Regions from separate parts of the Mesorhizobium sp. P2_C7 genome, predicted to be linked through region 1. Evidence: predicted binding sites of a transcription regulator. Region 1 holds the regulator's gene; each other region holds the start of a gene.
What was found. The regulator LexA, encoded in region 1, represses DNA repair genes until DNA is damaged. The targets are predictions, from matches to a motif close to TGTTCNNNNTGTGTTCNG.
Positions count from the first base shown of each region.

Region 2: AC1D2G_RS03765 (DNA recombination protein RmuC) is a predicted target of LexA. The motif match lies at 2,129-2,146, and genes of this name have one in related genera.
Region 3: AC1D2G_RS10045 (PA0069 family radical SAM protein) is a predicted target of LexA. The motif match lies at 1,805-1,822, and genes of this name have one in related genera.
Region 4: recA (recombinase RecA) is a predicted target of LexA. The motif match lies at 2,672-2,689, and genes of this name have one in related genera.

Region 1 covers NZ_JBFUDW010000008.1:53,230-57,421, forward strand. Annotated here, with positions in the region: gene kynU (kynureninase) at 1-1,076, opposite strand, end outside; gene AC1D2G_RS18005 (GntR family transcriptional regulator) at 1,239-1,976, shown strand; gene lexA (transcriptional repressor LexA) at 2,348-3,085, shown strand; gene AC1D2G_RS18015 (ComEC/Rec2 family competence protein) at 3,079-4,192, opposite strand, start outside.
Region 2 covers NZ_JBFUDW010000001.1:786,155-790,346, forward strand. Annotated here, with positions in the region: gene truA (tRNA pseudouridine(38-40) synthase TruA) at 1-9, opposite strand, end outside; gene AC1D2G_RS03750 (GNAT family N-acetyltransferase) at 98-607, opposite strand; gene fmt (methionyl-tRNA formyltransferase) at 604-1,539, opposite strand; gene def (peptide deformylase) at 1,545-2,075, opposite strand; gene AC1D2G_RS03765 (DNA recombination protein RmuC) at 2,179-3,450, shown strand; gene AC1D2G_RS03770 (GFA family protein) at 3,464-3,868, opposite strand; gene AC1D2G_RS03775 (cation diffusion facilitator family transporter) at 3,896-4,192, opposite strand, start outside.
Region 3 covers NZ_JBFUDW010000004.1:6,586-10,777, reverse strand. Annotated here, with positions in the region: gene AC1D2G_RS10050 (ribonuclease HII) at 1-425, opposite strand, end outside; gene AC1D2G_RS10045 (PA0069 family radical SAM protein) at 576-1,730, opposite strand; gene AC1D2G_RS10040 (glycosyltransferase) at 1,881-2,399, shown strand; gene AC1D2G_RS10035 (hypothetical protein) at 2,548-3,522, shown strand; gene moaB (molybdenum cofactor biosynthesis protein B) at 3,642-4,192, opposite strand, start outside.
Region 4 covers NZ_JBFUDW010000015.1:17,347-21,538, reverse strand. Annotated here, with positions in the region: gene alaS (alanine--tRNA ligase) at 1-1,059, opposite strand, end outside; gene recA (recombinase RecA) at 1,451-2,548, opposite strand; gene AC1D2G_RS26455 (carbohydrate kinase family protein) at 2,830-3,774, shown strand; gene AC1D2G_RS26450 (pseudouridine-5'-phosphate glycosidase) at 3,850-4,192, shown strand, end outside.

The sequences.
Region 1 (4,192 bases):
ATCAAGGCCCGCATCACCTGGTAGCCGCTGGGGTGGATGAATGACACCTGGCTGCCGCGCTCTTTGCCGTTGCGCGGACTTTCAAGCTCGAGCCCGTAGGCGCCGCACCTAGCTTCGACCAGTTGGATGAACAGGTCGGTCAGCGCGATACTCTTTTGGCGCACCGCGGTCATATCGACGTCGTTCCACAGGTCAAGCGCGCCCTTGAGCGCCCGCATCGACAGCACCGGCTGCGTGCCGCACAGGAACCGGCGGATGCCGATGCCGGCGGCATAGCCCTGTTCGAAGGCGAACGGCCGCGCATGCCCCCACCAGCCGCTGAGCGGCTGATAGACATCACCATGGTGCCGCTGTGCGGCATAGATGAAGGCTGGCGAACCCGGGCCGCCATTGAGGTACTTGTAGGTGCAGCCGATGGCGAAATCGGCATTGGCGCCGTCGAGTTCGACTGGCAGCGCACCGGCAGTGTGGCAGAGATCCCAGACGATTAGCGCGCCGGCCTGATGGGCCTTGCGCGTCAGCGCCGCCATGTCGCGCAACTGGCCGGATTTGTAGTTGACGTGGTTGACCAGGATAACGGCGACGCGCTCATCGATCAGCTCCTCGATGTCAGGCGCGTCGACGCCCTCGAGCCGCAGGACCGCACCGGGCCGCGTCGAAGCTACGCCCTCGGCCATGTAGAGATCGGTTGGGAAGCTGTCGCCCTCGGCGACGATGACCGACCGATCCGGCCGCATTGCGAGCGCCGCATGCAGCACCTTGTAGATATTGATCGACGTCGTATCGCAGACCACAGTCTGGCCGGCCGCGGCGCCGATCAGGCGTCCGAGCTGGTCGCCGAGTTCGACCGGCATGTCGAACCAGCCGGCGGTGTTCCAGGCACGGATGAGATCCTGCGCCCATTCCTGTGTCGCGGCCTTGTTCAGTTCGTCGAAGACGGCGGGTGAAGCCGCGCCAAGCGAATTGCCGTCGAGGTAGATCACCCCTTGCGGCAAGACGAAACGATCGCGCATGGCGCGCAGCGGGTCCGCGGCGTCCATCGCCTCGATTGCAGCGAGATCGGGAGTTGCATTCATGGTCGACTATCCCCGCGCATGGGCGTGCTCAGATGAACATATCAGGTGAAACCGTTGGCGATCATGGGCAGTCCCTTGGGTGTTGTCAAACATTATATATAATTTACGCAATGGAAGGATTTCATATATAATCACCCGACCAATTGGTACGGATGGTCGGCAATGCTGGACGACGAGCACTTCTCGAAGACAGAAGCAGCCTACAAGCTGCTGCGCCGCGATATCCTCACCACCCGTCTGAAGCCCGGCGCGCCGCTCAAGCTCAGCGCGTTGCGCAACAGCTACGGCATCGGCTGGACACCGCTGCGCGAGGCACTCTCGCGGTTGGAGGCCGAGCGCCTGGTGACCGCCATCAGCAATCGCGGCTTTGCCGTCGCCGCGGTCTCGCGCAACGAGTTGGAAGATCTGTCACGCGCCAGGTTGGTGGTTGAACTGCCTCTGCTCCAGGAATCGATCGAGAAAGGCGGCCGTGAATGGGAGGACGCCGTCGTTGCCGCCCATTACAGGCTGTCGCGCAGCAGGACCGCGGTCGACGACCCGTCCGACGAAGTGGTCGACGAATGGGATGAAAAGCACGAGGCTTTCCACGCGGCACTGCTCAGCGCGGCGGCGTCCCCCTGGCTGCTGGCCTTCCACTCCACGATCGCGGATCAGTTGCGTCGCCATCACCGCTTTCTTGGCCTGGCGCCAACCTTGCGGGCGGCCGCCGGTCTCCAGCATGGCTACGAAGAGGCCATGGAGGCGCTGCGCCAGGCCGTCGCGATCGAACATCATACCGCGCTCATGGAAGCGGCGCTGGATCGCGACATCGAGCGCGCGAAAACCCTGATGGTTGCCCACATCGGCTACACGCTGCATGTCTATGTCCATGCCGGCGACGGCAGCACAAACAAGCGGTAATGCGACGAGGAACAAGGCAAGGCCGATACCGGCAATTCCTCCGCCAAAGTTGGCATTTTGGCTCCCTTTCGTTCACGGGAGCCACGACCGGTGAAGTGAACCGAGCCCGCTTGTCGAGCTCCAGCGTTAGCCGAGGCCAAGCCCGACACAGGGTGGGCCACAGGCCATTAACCATAGCAATTTCAATCCAACCAAGCGCTCGGCGGTGGCAGGCATGCGTCGATCGCGACCCACTGCCGGGGCGCCGAATAATTTCAGCCGCCTTAACAAGTTCATTAAACTTTAAACGGTTGCGGAACACAACTGGAACAGATAGTGTTTGTTCTGGGTTTGTTTTTCCGATTCTGGTTTTGGGTATCCTGGGGGCTGCCATGCTGACGCGCAAACAACACGAACTGCTGATGTTCATTCATGAACGGCTCAAGGAAAGCGGCATTCCGCCATCCTTCGACGAGATGAAGGAAGCGCTCGACCTTGCCTCCAAATCCGGCATACACCGGCTGATCACGGCGCTGGAGGAGCGCGGCTTCATTCGCCGCCTGCCCAATCGGGCGCGCGCGTTGGAAGTGCTGCGGTTACCGGATTCGATCGCGCCAGGCCTCAACGCGGCAAAGAAGTTCTCGCCAAGCGTCATCCAGGGCAGCCTCGGTCAAGGCGGCCTTGGCCGGCAACTCAAGCCGGCGTCTTCGCGGATGCCTTCGGCCGGCAATGACGACGACGTGGTTTCCGCCGTGTCGATCCCGGTCATGGGACGCATCGCGGCCGGTGTGCCGATCGACGCCATCCAGCACCAGACGCATTCGATCTCGGTGCCGCCGGACATGATCATGGGCGGCGAACACTATGCCCTGGAGGTCAAGGGCGACTCGATGATCGAGGCCGGCATCTTCGACGGCGATACCGTCATCATCCGCAATGCCGATACAGCCAGCCCGGGTGAGATCATCGTGGCGCTGGTGGATGAAGAGGAAGCGACGCTGAAGCGGTTCCGCCGCAAGGGTGCCTCGATTGCTCTCGAAGCCGCCAACCCGGCCTATGAAACCCGCATTTTCGGACCGGACAGGGTCAAGGTGCAAGGCAAGCTCGTCGGGCTGATCAGGCGCTACTGAGCAGGGCTTGCGACCGGCTTTTCGGGTTTGCGGTAGGGTGGCAGGCCCCTCGCCTCGCGCGAAAACTTGCGCTGCGTGTGCCAGGGCCGGTTTGGGCTGTCCACCGCGAAGCTGATCGTCGCAGGCGTGGTCGCCGATTGGCGATCGAAGAAGACGGCCGCGCTACCCTTGCGAGCCAGTTGTCGCTTGGTGATGACGAGCACCAGCGGATTGTGACAGGGGTCATAGGCCGTGGCGTCATTGATGACGATCAGGTCGGCGAAGCCGCAGGCCGTCCAGGCGTCCTTTCGGTCTTCGACATGCGCGATGATCGCACCGGACGGATGCTTGGCGAGACAAACGCCCGATGTGCAATAGAAAGGCGCGCCCGACGGCAGTTCGGCGGCATCGGCTATCTCGAATTGCCCGTCTCCTTTGCTGAACACCTCCGGCATGACGATGGTTTCGGATGTCAGCGCGCGTTTCCAGTTGTCGACCGTGAATTCGTTCGGGCGTGCCCGGCTGACGGCGAGTTCGCCACCCCCGATCGGCAGCGCAACCAGCCGGGCGTCCTCCGAGATCAGCACGTCCGGTGCGCGCGTGTCCGAGACGGTCAACAGGCCGGCAAGCGCGAACGGAAGGGCTGCGAGCCGCAGCCATGTCGTGGCCATCGTTGCAATGACCAAGGCAATCGCCACCAGCAGGACGGACTGCTGCGAAATCAACCCGACCGCGTCGACCGGCGAGCGCTCGGAAATCCATCCGGACATGGCGATCATCACCGTCAGGCCTTTGCCCATCACGTAAAGAAAGGGGCCATCGGCGCCAAAGGGCATCGCCAGCGCACTGAGGACGGCGAAAGGCATCACAACCAGCGAGACGATTGGCATGATGGCCAGATTGGCGAACAGACTGAGCGGCGACACCCGCTGAAAATGCCAGATGGCAAACAGCGCCGTGGCAGAGCCGGCAATGATGGAGGTCATGGCAAGGCCGCCCATCGCCAACAGGAATTTTCTGGTGAGAAAGCCAGGCAGAGATCGCCGTGGCGGCGGCGGTTTCGTTTTCGCCGCACGATGATCAGACCAGCCGGCATAGGCACCGACCAGCGCCGCGGTCGCCGCGAAC
Region 2 (4,192 bases), on a different contig from region 1:
ACGCGGCATGCTAGAGCATGATGCCGAAAAGTGTGAAGCGGCTTTCGGACGACATCATGCTCTATCTCTTTGAGTTAGAGGCGCATTCAGATGCCGCTTACGCGGCGAGTGCCGACCCGAAGGCCGAGGCGTAGACCAGCCTGCCGGCTTCCGGGGCGTCGCCCCAGGTCAGTGCCTGCAGGGCCTCGCTCTGGTACTCGCTCTCGAACTTTTCGGCGCGGGCATGGGTGTAGCCGAAACGGCTGTAATAGGCCGGATCACCCAGCACCACGGCCAGCGTCTCGCCGGCATCCCTGAGGCGGATATGCGCCTCGCGGATCAGCGCGCCGCCAATGCCGCTGCCATGGAACGAGGGCTCGACCGCCAGCGGCGCGAGCGCCACGGCCGCAAAGTTCTTGCCGCCGCTCTGCACGAACAGTCGCGAAAACAGGATATGGCCGACCACCTGGCCGTCCTCTTCCGCCACCAGTTCGGCAACGGCGTCGCCGCCGGTCACCAGCGCGTCGACCAGTCCGGCCTCCGCCTGCTGGCCGAAAGCGTGTTCCTCGACGAGGCGGATGGCCTCGCGATCCCGCGGCGTCGCCGCGCGTATCGACATCATGCTCATGAGAATTTCATTCCTTTTTCGATCTTGGCCCCGCGCAGGAATTCCGACGCGGCAGCGGGCCTTCCGCCCGCCCGTTGAACTTCGACCAGACTGATCGCGCCTGCCCCGCAGGCGACCGTCAGCCGGTCATCGAGAATTCCTCCCGACTCGCCGGCGCCTTGCGATAGCGTCGAGCGAAGCAGTTTCAGCCGCTCCGGGCGGCCGCCAATTGCAATCTCGGACCAAGCCCCGGGAAAGGGCGACAGGCCACGAATGGTATTGTGCACTTCGCTCGCCGAGCGAGTCCAGTCCAAGCGAGTCTCAGATTTATCGATTTTCTTGGCGTAGGTCACCCCTTCCACCGCTTGTGCGGTAAATGTCAGGGTGTTCCTTTCCAGTCGCGCCAGCGCTTCCACCATCAGTGCAGCACCGACACTCATCAACCGATCATGCAGATCGCCGGCAGTCATATCGGGTTCGATGGCGCATTTTTCAACCATTGCCACCGGGCCGGTGTCCAGGCCCACTTCCATGCGCATCACCATCATGCCGGTTTCGCTGTCCCCGGACATGATCGCGCGCTGGATCGGCGCGGCACCCCGCCAGCGCGGCAAAAGCGAGGCATGGCCGTTGATGCAGCCAAGCCGGGGGGCCTCCAGAACTGCCTTCGGCAGCAGCAGGCCATAAGCGACGACCACTGCGACATCGGCCCGCAGGGCGCGGAAAGCGGCCTGCTCGGCCCCGCCTTTGAGCGATACCGGTGTGCGTGTCTCGATGCCCAGCCGCTCCGCCTCGCGCTGTACCGGCGACGGCGTCAGCTCAAGCCCGCGCCGTCCGGCGGCGCGCGGCGGCTGCGTATAGACGGCAGCAACTTCGTGTCCGGCCTCGGCGATGGCACGCAGCGCCGGCACCGAAAACTCCGGCGTGCCCATGAAGATGACGCGAAGGGGCATTTCCCCTATCCCACCATCTTGCCTGGCGCCTTGTCCCTGGCGAGCTTCTTGAACTTCTTCACCACCATGTCGCGCTTCAGCTTCGAGATGTGGTCGATGAACAAGACGCCATTGAGGTGGTCGATCTCATGCTGCAGGCAGGTCGCCATCAGCCCCTCGGCCTCGATCTCCTGCAGCTTGCCGTCGCGGTCGAGATAATTGACCCGCACGGCTGCCGGGCGTTCGACCTCGGCATAGTAGTCCGGGATCGACAGGCAGCCTTCCTCGTAGACGGAGCGCGTGTCGGCGCTGCTCAGGATTTCCGGGTTGATGAAGACATGCGGTGCCGGCGTCTCGTCTTCCTTGGCCAGATCGATCACCAGCATGCGCACCGGTTCGCCGATCTGGATTGCCGCCAGACCGATGCCGGGCGCGTCATACATGGTCGCCAGCATGTCGTCGGCTAATTTGCGCAAAGGCCCGTCGACGCGCTCCACGGGCTTGGAAACCTGGCGCAGGATGGGGTCGGGAAGGATGATGAGCGGCTTGATCGGCATGGCGTTCCACCTAAGACCTCCAGCGAAAAGCGTCAACCGGGGCGCCGGGGCGCCGTTCACGTTTTGATCTGTGCCAGCCCCGCGAATCGGCTATGCTGTCCACATGAATGATCTGACATCCATCCTTTCGGAGCCTGTCGCCCGGCTTGGCGCCTCCACGATCACGCTCGGCCATGCGCTGGCCGTCGGCGCATTGCTGTTTGTCGGCCTGTTCGTGGCGCTTGTCATCGCGCTGTGGCGTTCGGCCAAGGCGCGCGCCGTCGCCGCCGCTGAGGCCGCCGATCATGCCCGCGACGCCGAGGCGCGGATGGCCGGCATTTTGCAAAGCCAGGCCGAGATGCAGGGCCGCATGGGCGCCATCGCCGAAGTGTTCGGAGCACGCCAAGCCGAGCTGACGCAGTCGATCGGCCAGCGCCTCGACGCCATGACCGGCCGCATCGGCCAGACCATGACCGAGCAGACCAAATCCACGCATGAGAGCCTGGCCAAATTGCAGGAACGGCTGGCGATCATCGACACCGCGCAAGGCAACATCCAGTCGCTTGCCGGCCAGGTCGTGCAGTTGCAGGCGATCCTTTCCAACAAGCAGACGCGCGGCGCCTTCGGCCAGTCGCGCATGGAGGCGATCGTTGCCGACGGCCTGCCGCATGGCGCCTACGAGTTCCAGGCAACGCTGTCGAACGGCAGCCGGCCGGACTGCCTGGTGAAGATGCCGAATGGCGCGCCGTCGCTTGCCATCGATGCCAAATTTCCGCTCGAAGCCTGGAACGCCATCCGCGCCGCCGATGGCGCCGACCTGCAGAAGGTTGCTGCCCAGGCCTTCCGCCGCGACATCGAGATCCATGTCCGTGATATATCCGAGAAATATCTGATCCAGGGCGAGACGCAGGACACCGCCTTCATGTTCGTGCCGTCGGAATCGGTGTTCGCCGAGATTCACGAGAATTTCGAGGCCATCGTCCACAAGGCGCACCGCGCCCGCGTCGTCATCGTCTCGCCGTCGCTGCTGATGCTGTCGATCCAGGTCATCCAGGCCATCCTCAAGGACGCCCGCATGCGCGAACAGGCGCATCTGATTCAGGGCGAGGTCATCCGGCTGATGGAAGACGTTGCGCGCGTCGACGAGCGGGTGCGCAAGCTGCAGGTCCATTTCGGCCAGTCGGCCAAGGACATCGACGACATCCTCGTCTCGACGTCGAAGGTCACCAGGCGCGGCCAGAAGATCGAGGCGCTGGAGTTCGGTGAGCAGCCCGACGGTGAGGCTGGCCCCGAAGCCGCATCACGGGCTGCAACCGCGAAGGTCGAGACAGGGACCCGCGTCGCCGATTCGAAGACCGGGCAGCTCAGGCTGAGGGTCGTCGAAGGCGACGACTGACGCCGCAGCGGCGCTACTGCTCCTCCACGGTGGTCATGCCCTGGAATTCCGGCAGCCAGTGCAGCGCTGAACTGTGCCATTTCTGCTGTGTCGGGACCAAATCCTCGCGTTGCCGCGCGGTTCCCGCTCGAATTCCATAGACCTTTGGACCATCTCCAACCGAGGTGGCGTAAAGGTGCGAGCCGCAGTCGGCACAAAAAGCCTGGGCGCGCTTGGCGCCGCTTGCCCCGGTCTTGATATAGATTTTCGGCGTACCCTTGGTGATCCGGTAGTGATCCTCAGGCGCCGGAACAGTCACCCGAAAGGCCGTGCCGGTCAGTTTCTGGCAGTCAGTGCAGTGGCAGATCGAGGTCTTTTCCGCGTCGACCTCCGCCTCGTAGGTGATAGCGCCGCAATGGCAGCCGCCGTCGATTTTCATCTTGTTTCTCCCTGCTTCGCCGACATCTTAACCGGCCTGATCCGGCTCGTCTCCTGACGCGGCTTCAACAATCTTGCGCCGCTGTTCCCAGGTCCCGGTGGTCTGCGGCTTGACGAACAGCCTGGCGATCTCCGGCATCTCTGTTTTCAGCCGCGCCTCCAGGCGCTCCACACAGGCTTCAATCTCCGGCGCCGTCAGGTGATCCTCGAACTCGATGCTGAGAGCAGCGACGATCTCTTGCGGTCCCATGTGGACGGTCAGGACGCCGTTCGCCTGCTGCACCGCCGGATCCTGCTGGACGATCGCCAGCACGTGTCTCTGCAC
Region 3 (4,192 bases), on a different contig from region 1:
CCCGCGCAGGGCAACCCTGGCGGCACGTCGCGCCCGTCGGCGAGCGCGAGCTTCGGTTGGACCGACAGCCCGACCAGGGCGCGACGCATCGCTTCCAGGCTGGCCTTGAGGATGTTGCTGCCGTCGATGCCCTCGGCGCTGATGGACGCCATCGAAACGCCCAGCGCCGAGCCAAGAATTCGTACGAACAGCGCTTCGCGTTGCAGATGGCTGAGACGTTTGGAATCGTCGAGCCCGTCCGGAATGTTGGCGGGGTCGAGCACCACCGCCGCCGCGACCACCGGCCCGGCCAGCGGACCGCGGCCGGCCTCGTCCATGCCCGCCACCGGCCACAGTCCATCGGCCATCGCCTTCGTCTCGAAGGAGAAATCGGGTTTCTCGATGATCTCAAAGAGAAGCGGAGAATCGGAACGCGCGCGAGCCATGTTGCGGCGAGGTTCGCATCGGCTCCGATTCTCCGCAAGTCCCTCCGGGTCGGGTGGGGCGCCGGACCGGGAGGGCACCGTCTGCAGGCCGGGGCAGGCCGGACGGGATTCTTGTGTCGCGACAGGTCAAACCGCCGCGGTGAATTGTTTTCAAAGCAGGGTCAGCTGCACCTGGTCCTTGCCGCCGGCCACGAACTGATCGGTCCGAAGCGTGCGCCGTTCGACGTTGAGGCCGAGCCGCTTGGCGGTGATCTCGAAGCGCCGGCCGATCTGCCAGGCGTAGGGACCAGCACCCTTCATGCGCTTGCCCCATTCCGAATCGTAGTCCTTGCCGTCGCGCATCGAGCGGATCAGCGACATCACGTGGCGGTAGCGGTCGGGATAGTGGCGCAGCAGCCAGTCCTTGAAGATCGGACTGACCTCCAGCGGCAGGCGCAGCACGACATAACCCGCTTCGCGCGCACCAGCGGCGCGTGCCGAATCGAGGATGCGTTCCATCTCCTGGTCGGTCAGGCCGGGGATGATCGGCGCCACCATGACCGAGGCCGGAATACCGGCATCCGAAAGCTGTCGGATCGCCTCCAGCCGCTTGGTCGGCGTCGAGGCGCGGGGCTCCATCGTTCTGGCCAGCATGCGGTCGAGCGTCGTCACCGACAGCGCCACCTTGGCCAGCCCGCGCTCGGCCATGCGCGACAGGATATCGATGTCGCGCGTCACCAATGCGGACTTGGTGACGATGCCGACCGGATGGCCGCGCGCTTCCAGCACTTCGAGGATCTCGCGCATGATCCGGTATTGCTTCTCGATCGGCTGGTACGGATCGGTGTTGGTGCCGATCGCGATGGTGCGCGGCTGGTAGCTGTCCTTCGACAGTTCCTTGTCGAGCAGTCGCGCCGCATCCGGCTTGGCGAACAGCTTCGATTCGAAATCGAGGCCCGGCGACAGGCCCATGAAACTGTGCGTTGGCCGGGCAAAGCAATAGACGCAGCCATGTTCGCAACCACGATAGGGATTGATCGACCGGTCGAAGGAGATGTCGGGCGATTCGTTGCGGGTGATGATGGTGCGTGGCTTCTCGACCTGCACCTCGGTCTTGAAGGGCGGCAGTTCCTCCAGCGAATTCCAGCCATCATCGAAGACATGCCGGCTGACCGGCTCGAACCGGCCGGATGGATTGATGCCCGCCGACCTGCCGCGATTGCGGTCCGGACGGACACGCACGCCACTCTGCTCGATCATCGCATTGGCCATCTCGGCTCTTCCAGCTCCGAAAGCTGCAATGTCGGCGCGCACGATCTGTTCCATCTTCGCCCGCTCCCAGGGACTGTCCATGTTGTGTCGAATCGCTCTGTTCATGAAATTATTCCTATTTCGCCGATGAGAACAAAGCAAGAACTTTTTATGGTGCGCTGCAAAAACTGGCGCTGCGTTCGGCTTTCCGCTATTCGGCTAATGATGCTCAGTGTCCTGATCGAAACCCGCAATGACGAGGAGGGCCTCGCCCGCACGCTCGCCTCGCTGATTGGCGGTGCGGTCGAGGGCGTGGTGCGTGACGTCATCGTCTGTGACACGGGTTCCACCGACCAGACACATCGTGTTGCCGAGCATGCCGGCTGTCAGTTCGTAACTGGCGGTATCGCTGCCGGCATCCGCCAGGCCAAGGGTGACTGGCTGCTGCTCATGGAGCCGGGCTCGCGACTGGTGGACGGCTGGATCGATGCGGTCGTTGCCCACACGGCCAGGCAGACCATGGCGGCACGCTTCTCGCGGGCGCGGGGCAGCCGCACACCGTTCCTGGCCCGGGTGTTTTCGGGAAACCGCGCCATGGCCGATGGATTGCTGATCAGCAAGCTTCAGGCCGCGGCAGCGTCGAAGCGGGCCGGCAGCGCCGAGACCATTGCACGCGGCCTCGCGACAAAGCGGCTCGACGCCGAAATCTGGGTGGCGCCGCCGAAGCAGCGCTCCCCGGAGTGATTTTTTTGCAGCTGCTGCCTTCATTGTGCATTGCACAAAATCTGACGCGAGGTTAGTTTCCTGATCAGACGGGTGGATTGGGTTTGGGTCATGCCGAGTGATGAGCACCGATGCGGCATCGGCGCCCACGCTCATAGCCGAGGACCCGATGAAGCTTTCAACCCCCGACAAATCCGGCGCTGCCAGTCTTGAGGCCGTTGCGCGAAACGGCAGTCTGCTGCGCCGCATCGCCGTGCGCATTCCGACCTATCTGACGGACCTGCGCGAAAACCCTGCCTGGCTGCCGATGTTCGTGCTGGCGCGCACAATGCCAGGACGCCGCATGCATTGGCTGGGTGCAAAACGCGCTCGTTCGGCCCAAAATTCGGAGGATACGATGTTTGCCGGCGTCGACCGCGAAGCCGTGGTCGACGCACTGCGCTCCGACGGGCTTTTTTCGGGCCTGGTGCTGCCGCGCGCGATCCACGAAGAGATCGCCAGTTTCGCCCAGCGCACGCCTTGCTTCGGCAATTTCGACCGCCGTCTCGAATTCATGCCGGGTGAACATGCCGAGGCCGAAAAGCGCTTCGGCCGCTCGCTGCTCAGCGGACATTTTTTCGAGCGCATCCTCGACTGCCGGGCGGCACTCGCCATCCAGCGCGATCCGCTGCTTCTGGATATTGCGGCGCACTATCTCGGCGGCCAGGCAAAACTCATCACCACGCGCGTCTGGTGGAGTTTTCCGACGGGTGAGGCTTCGGACGCCGACAAGAACCTTGCCTCGCTCGGCAAGTATCATTTCGACCTCGACGACTGGCGCATGCTGAAATTCTTCTTCTATCTCAAGCCGGTCGACGCCGACACCGGCCCGCATGTCTATGTCCGGGGCAGTCACAAGCGCCGCAGCCTCAAGCATCAGCTGACCTTGCTGGTCGGCCATCCCGCACAAGAGGTTCTGGATGTCTATGGCGAGCACAGCCCGGTGACGCTGACCGGTGAAGCCGGTCTCGGCTTCGTCGAGGATCCGTTTGGCTTCCACATGGGCACGGTGCCGGCGCGCACGCCGAGATTGATGATGGAGGTCGGCTTCGGCGTGTCGCCGCCCTCACGCCGGCGCTTTCACGGCGAGCCGGTCATCCGCTGAACGAAGCTCGATGATCGCCTTCACGCAAGGGTACTTTTGGTTTGAATAGGGTTTCGAAGGCGCGCCGGTATTATTCTGGCTCGCAAATGCGGCGTGGAACGGGCGCTTTGCCTCGACTTTTACGGAGCCGATTTTCCGCGCCGCAGATGCTCATCCAGACGCGGCATGATCTCGACGAAGTTGCAGGGCATGTGCCGGTAGTCGAGCTGTGCCTTGAGGATGCCGTCCCAAGCGTCCCTGCAGGCGCCGGGCGAGCCCGGCAGCACGAAGACGAAGGTGGCGTTGACGACCCCGCCGGTCGCCCGGCTCTGGATCGTCGAGGTGCCGATCTTGTCGTAGGAGATGCGGTGGAAGACTTCCGAAAAGCCGTCCATGCGCTTTTCGAAGATCGGCTCCAGCGCTTCCGGCGTCACGTCGCGGCCGGTAAACCCGGTGCCGCCAGTGGTGATGACGACGTCGATCGCAGCTTCCCGCGACCAGCCGAGCACCTTGTCGCGGATCTTTTCGCGGTCATCGGTGACGATATCGCGGGCGGCGAGGACGTGGCCGGCTTCAGTGATGCGGTCGGCCAGTGTCTGGCCGGATTTGTCGTCGGCGAGGCTGCGTGTGTCCGAGACGGTCAGCACCGCAATGCGGATCGGGATGAAAGGCCGGCTCTCGTCAATCCTGG
Region 4 (4,192 bases), on a different contig from region 1:
CTTCAGGGTCTCGGTGATCAACTGCTCGCCGCGCACCAGTTCCGGATAGGCCTGGCCCATCTCGCGGACCAGGGCCGGCACCAGGCGCCACATCAAGGGATCGCGGGCACCGAGCAACTGCGCATGGCGCATGGCGCGGCGCATGATGCGGCGCAGGACATAGCCACGGCCTTCGTTCGACGGCAGCACACCGTCGGCGACCAGGAAAGACGACGAGCGCAGATGATCGGCGATGACGCGGAAGGACGCCACCGTCTCCTTGTCGGGACCGTGCCCGATGGCGGATGACGCCGCGTCGATCAGGTGACGGAACAGATCGGTCTCAAAGACGCTCTCCACCCCTTGCAGGATGGACGCCATGCGCTCCAGGCCCATGCCGGTGTCGATCGACGGGCGCGGCAGGTCGATGCGCTCCTCCTTCGTCACCTGTTCATACTGCATGAACACCAGGTTCCAGAATTCGAGGAATCGGTCGCCATCTTCCTCCGGGCTGCCGGGAGGGCCGCCCCAGATGTGTTCGCCGCGGTCGATGAAGATCTCCGAGCACGGCCCGCACGGTCCGGTGTCGCCCATCGCCCAGAAATTGTCCGAGGTCGCGATGCGAATGATGCGGTCGTCGGAAAACCCGGCGATCTTCTTCCAGAAGCCCGCCGCCTCGTCGTCCGTGTGATAGACGGTGACCAGAAGCTTGTCCTTGTTGAGCCCGAATTCCTTGGTGATCAGGTTCCAGGCAAGCTCGATGGCGCGCTCCTTGAAATAGTCGCCAAAGGAGAAATTGCCGAGCATTTCGAAGAAGGTCAGATGGCGCGCGGTGTAGCCGACATTGTCGAGGTCGTTGTGCTTGCCGCCGGCGCGAACGCTCTTCTGCGCGGTCGAGGCGCGCGAATAGGCCCGCTTCTCCAAGCCGGTGAAGACGTTCTTGAACTGCACCATGCCGGCGTTGGTGAACATCAGCGTCGGATCGTTGCGCGGCACCAGCGGGCTCGACGCGACGATCTCGTGACCCTCCTTGCGGAAGTAGTCGAGAAAAGTCGACCGGATCTCGTTCACGCCACTCATGAATGCTGCCTTTTCGAGAAAACCGCCGGCAAACCGGCGGAAAATGGGCTCTGGGTCTCAAAGCGCGTCGCGCTGAAAACGGATTCAGTCGATGCGCTTCAAGTTTTTGCTTCCATGCATGTCGTTGTCCCAAAACCGCTGCGCACTTTTGGGCGACATCCACAAAAAATAGACTTGGCCTTTTAGCGGTCGCACCGCACCCTGTCCAGAAACACGGAATTGGTCCAAATCGCGCGCTTGCCGACCATCGACGCCGGCCGCAAAACGAAAAACCGCCGGCTCGAAAGCCGGCGGTTTGGAACGCAAAAAACACTGAACTCAATTACATAAGCTTGAGATAATAGAACAGGATTATGGCCGATCTTCGGCCGGCATCCTGTGCACGAAGTTGTTACATCGCGCCGGATTCCTCCTCGAAGCCGTCGTCGCCGCTCTCGGCGCCGCCATTCTCGAGGAATTTCTCAGCGATCAACCCGGCATTCTGCCTGAGCGCCAGTTCGATCTCGCGCGCAGTGTCGGGATTGTCGCGCAGGAACAGCTTGGCATTCTCGCGGCCCTGGCCGAGACGCTGCGAATTGTAGGAGAACCAGGCGCCCGACTTCTCGACCACGCCGGCCTTGACGCCGAGGTCGACCAGTTCGCCGGTCTTGGACACGCCCTCGCCATACATGATGTCGAACTCGACCACCTTGAAGGGCGGCGCCAGCTTGTTCTTGACCACCTTGACGCGGGTCTGGTTGCCGACGACCTCGTCGCGGTCCTTGACCGAGCCGATGCGGCGGATGTCGAGGCGGACCGAGGCGTAGAATTTCAGCGCGTTGCCGCCCGTCGTGGTTTCGGGCGAACCGAACATGACGCCGATCTTCATGCGGATCTGGTTGATGAAGATGACCATGGTGTTGGAGCGCGAGATCGAGGCGGTCAGCTTGCGCAGCGCCTGGCTCATCAGGCGGGCCTGAAGGCCGGGCAGCGAATCGCCCATCTCGCCTTCGATTTCGGCGCGTGGCGTCAGCGCCGCGACTGAATCGACCACCAGCACGTCGATGGCACCGGAGCGCACCAGCGTGTCGCAGATTTCCAGAGCCTGTTCACCGGTGTCTGGCTGCGAGATCAGAAGGTTTTCCAGATCGACGCCAAGCTTGCGGGCATAGACCGGATCGAGCGCATGCTCGGCATCGACGAAGGCGCAGATGCCGCCCTTCTTCTGGGCTTCCGCAACAGTGTGCAAGGCAAGCGTCGTCTTGCCCGAGCTTTCCGGCCCGTAGATTTCGATGATGCGGCCGCGCGGCAGGCCACCGACGCCAAGCGCGATGTCGAGGCCAAGCGAGCCGGTCGGCACGGTTTCAATCTCGACGACCTGCTCGTTCGCGCCGAGCCGCATGATCGAGCCCTTGCCGAAAGCCCGCTCGATTTGCGACAGCGCCGCATCCAGAGCCTTTGATTTGTCCACCGCTTTGTCCTCTACCAGCCGCAAAGAATTCTGAGCCATGATACATCACCCCTTGGTCGTCAATGAAGGCCGGACAATCCGTAATCCCTGCCTATTTGTACCTTTTTTGTTCTCGTTTGGCAAGAGGGTTCAAGTATCTGAAAGGCAATCAATATCCGGATTTGTTCTTTTTTTGTCCCAAGAATCACATCAGGAGCGCACCTCGCATTGGGCCAGTCGGCTCGATTGTTTCGATCTGCCGAATCGCCGCCCCGCATGCGAAGCTTCTTCACGCAGCCTAGCGCTTGTGCGGCTGGAATAACAAAGGTCATATCGCCGGCATGTTGAAATCTCCAAGAATCCTGGCCGTGGGCGGCGCCCATATCGACCGCCGTGGGCAGGTGTCCGGCGCTTATGTGCCGGCCGCGTCCAATCCCGGCACGATGCGCGAGGATGTCGGCGGCGGCGTCTTCAATGCCTTGCGCAGTGCGGTCCGGCGCGGTGTTTCGGCCTCTCTGCTGTCGGTGCGCGGCGGCGATGCCGCCGCCGATACGGTTTCACGGGCCATCGCCAAGGCCGGGATCGCCGACCTGTCGGCGGTGTTCCTCGATCGCACGACGCCAAGCTATACGGCGCTGATCGACAGCGAGGGCGAGCTGATCGTCGGCTTTGCCGACATGGCGCTCTATGAGCTGGCGTTTCCCAAGCAGGTCAGGCGCTCCAAGGTGCGCGAGGTGCTCGCTGCCGCCGATGCCGTCTTCTGCGACGCCAATTTGCCGACGGCGGCGCTGGAGCGGCTCGTGGCACTCGCCGCCGGCAAACCCGTCTTCGCCATTGCCATTTCGCCGGCCAAGATCGTGCGCCTGAAGCCGGTGCTCGGCAATCTGGCGGTGGTCTTCATGAACCAGCGCGAGGCGGTCGCACTTGCCGGCCTGGACAGTGCGGCCTCCGGGCAGGACATCGTCGACGGGCTGAAACGTGCCGGGCTCAAAAGCGGCGTGGTGACAGCGGGCGGCGCTCCGATGCTGGGCTTCGATGAAGCCGGCGCCTTCTCGATCCTGCCGCCGACGCCAAGAAGGGTCGCCGATGTCACCGGCGCCGGCGATGCGCTGGCGGGGGCAACGGTCGCTGCCTCGCTGCGCGGCATGCCGTTGCGCGCAGCCCTGCGCGAAGGCATTGCCGCGGCGACGCTGGCCATCGAAAGCGCCGACGCCGTTCCCGATTTCACCGCTGCTGATTTCACCGAGGCACTGGCTCTTGTGCCGGATGCGCAGGAAATGGCATGAGACCGGCCAGTTCATAGTGTCGGAGTGTTTCCGCGCGTCCAAGTGGAGGCGCATCGCTCCGGATTGGAGATCAGGATGACACCAGAAACCGCCCGTCCCTTTATCGATATCCATGCGCCGGTTGCACAGGCCCTGGCCGCCGGGCGGCCGGTGGTGGCGCTGGAAAGCACCATCATCACCCATGGCATGCCCTACCCCGACAATGGCGCCATGGCGGCCGATGTCGAAAAGATCATCAGCGACGGCGGCGCCGTGCCGGCGACGATCGCCGTGGTTGGCGGCCGCATCAAGATCGGGCTTTCGGACGGCGAGCGCGAATCGCTCGCCATGACCGGCGACGCCATGAAGCTGTCGCGCGCCGACCTCGGCTTCGCGGTGGCGCAAGGGCGGACGGGCGGCACCACCGTCGCCGCCACAA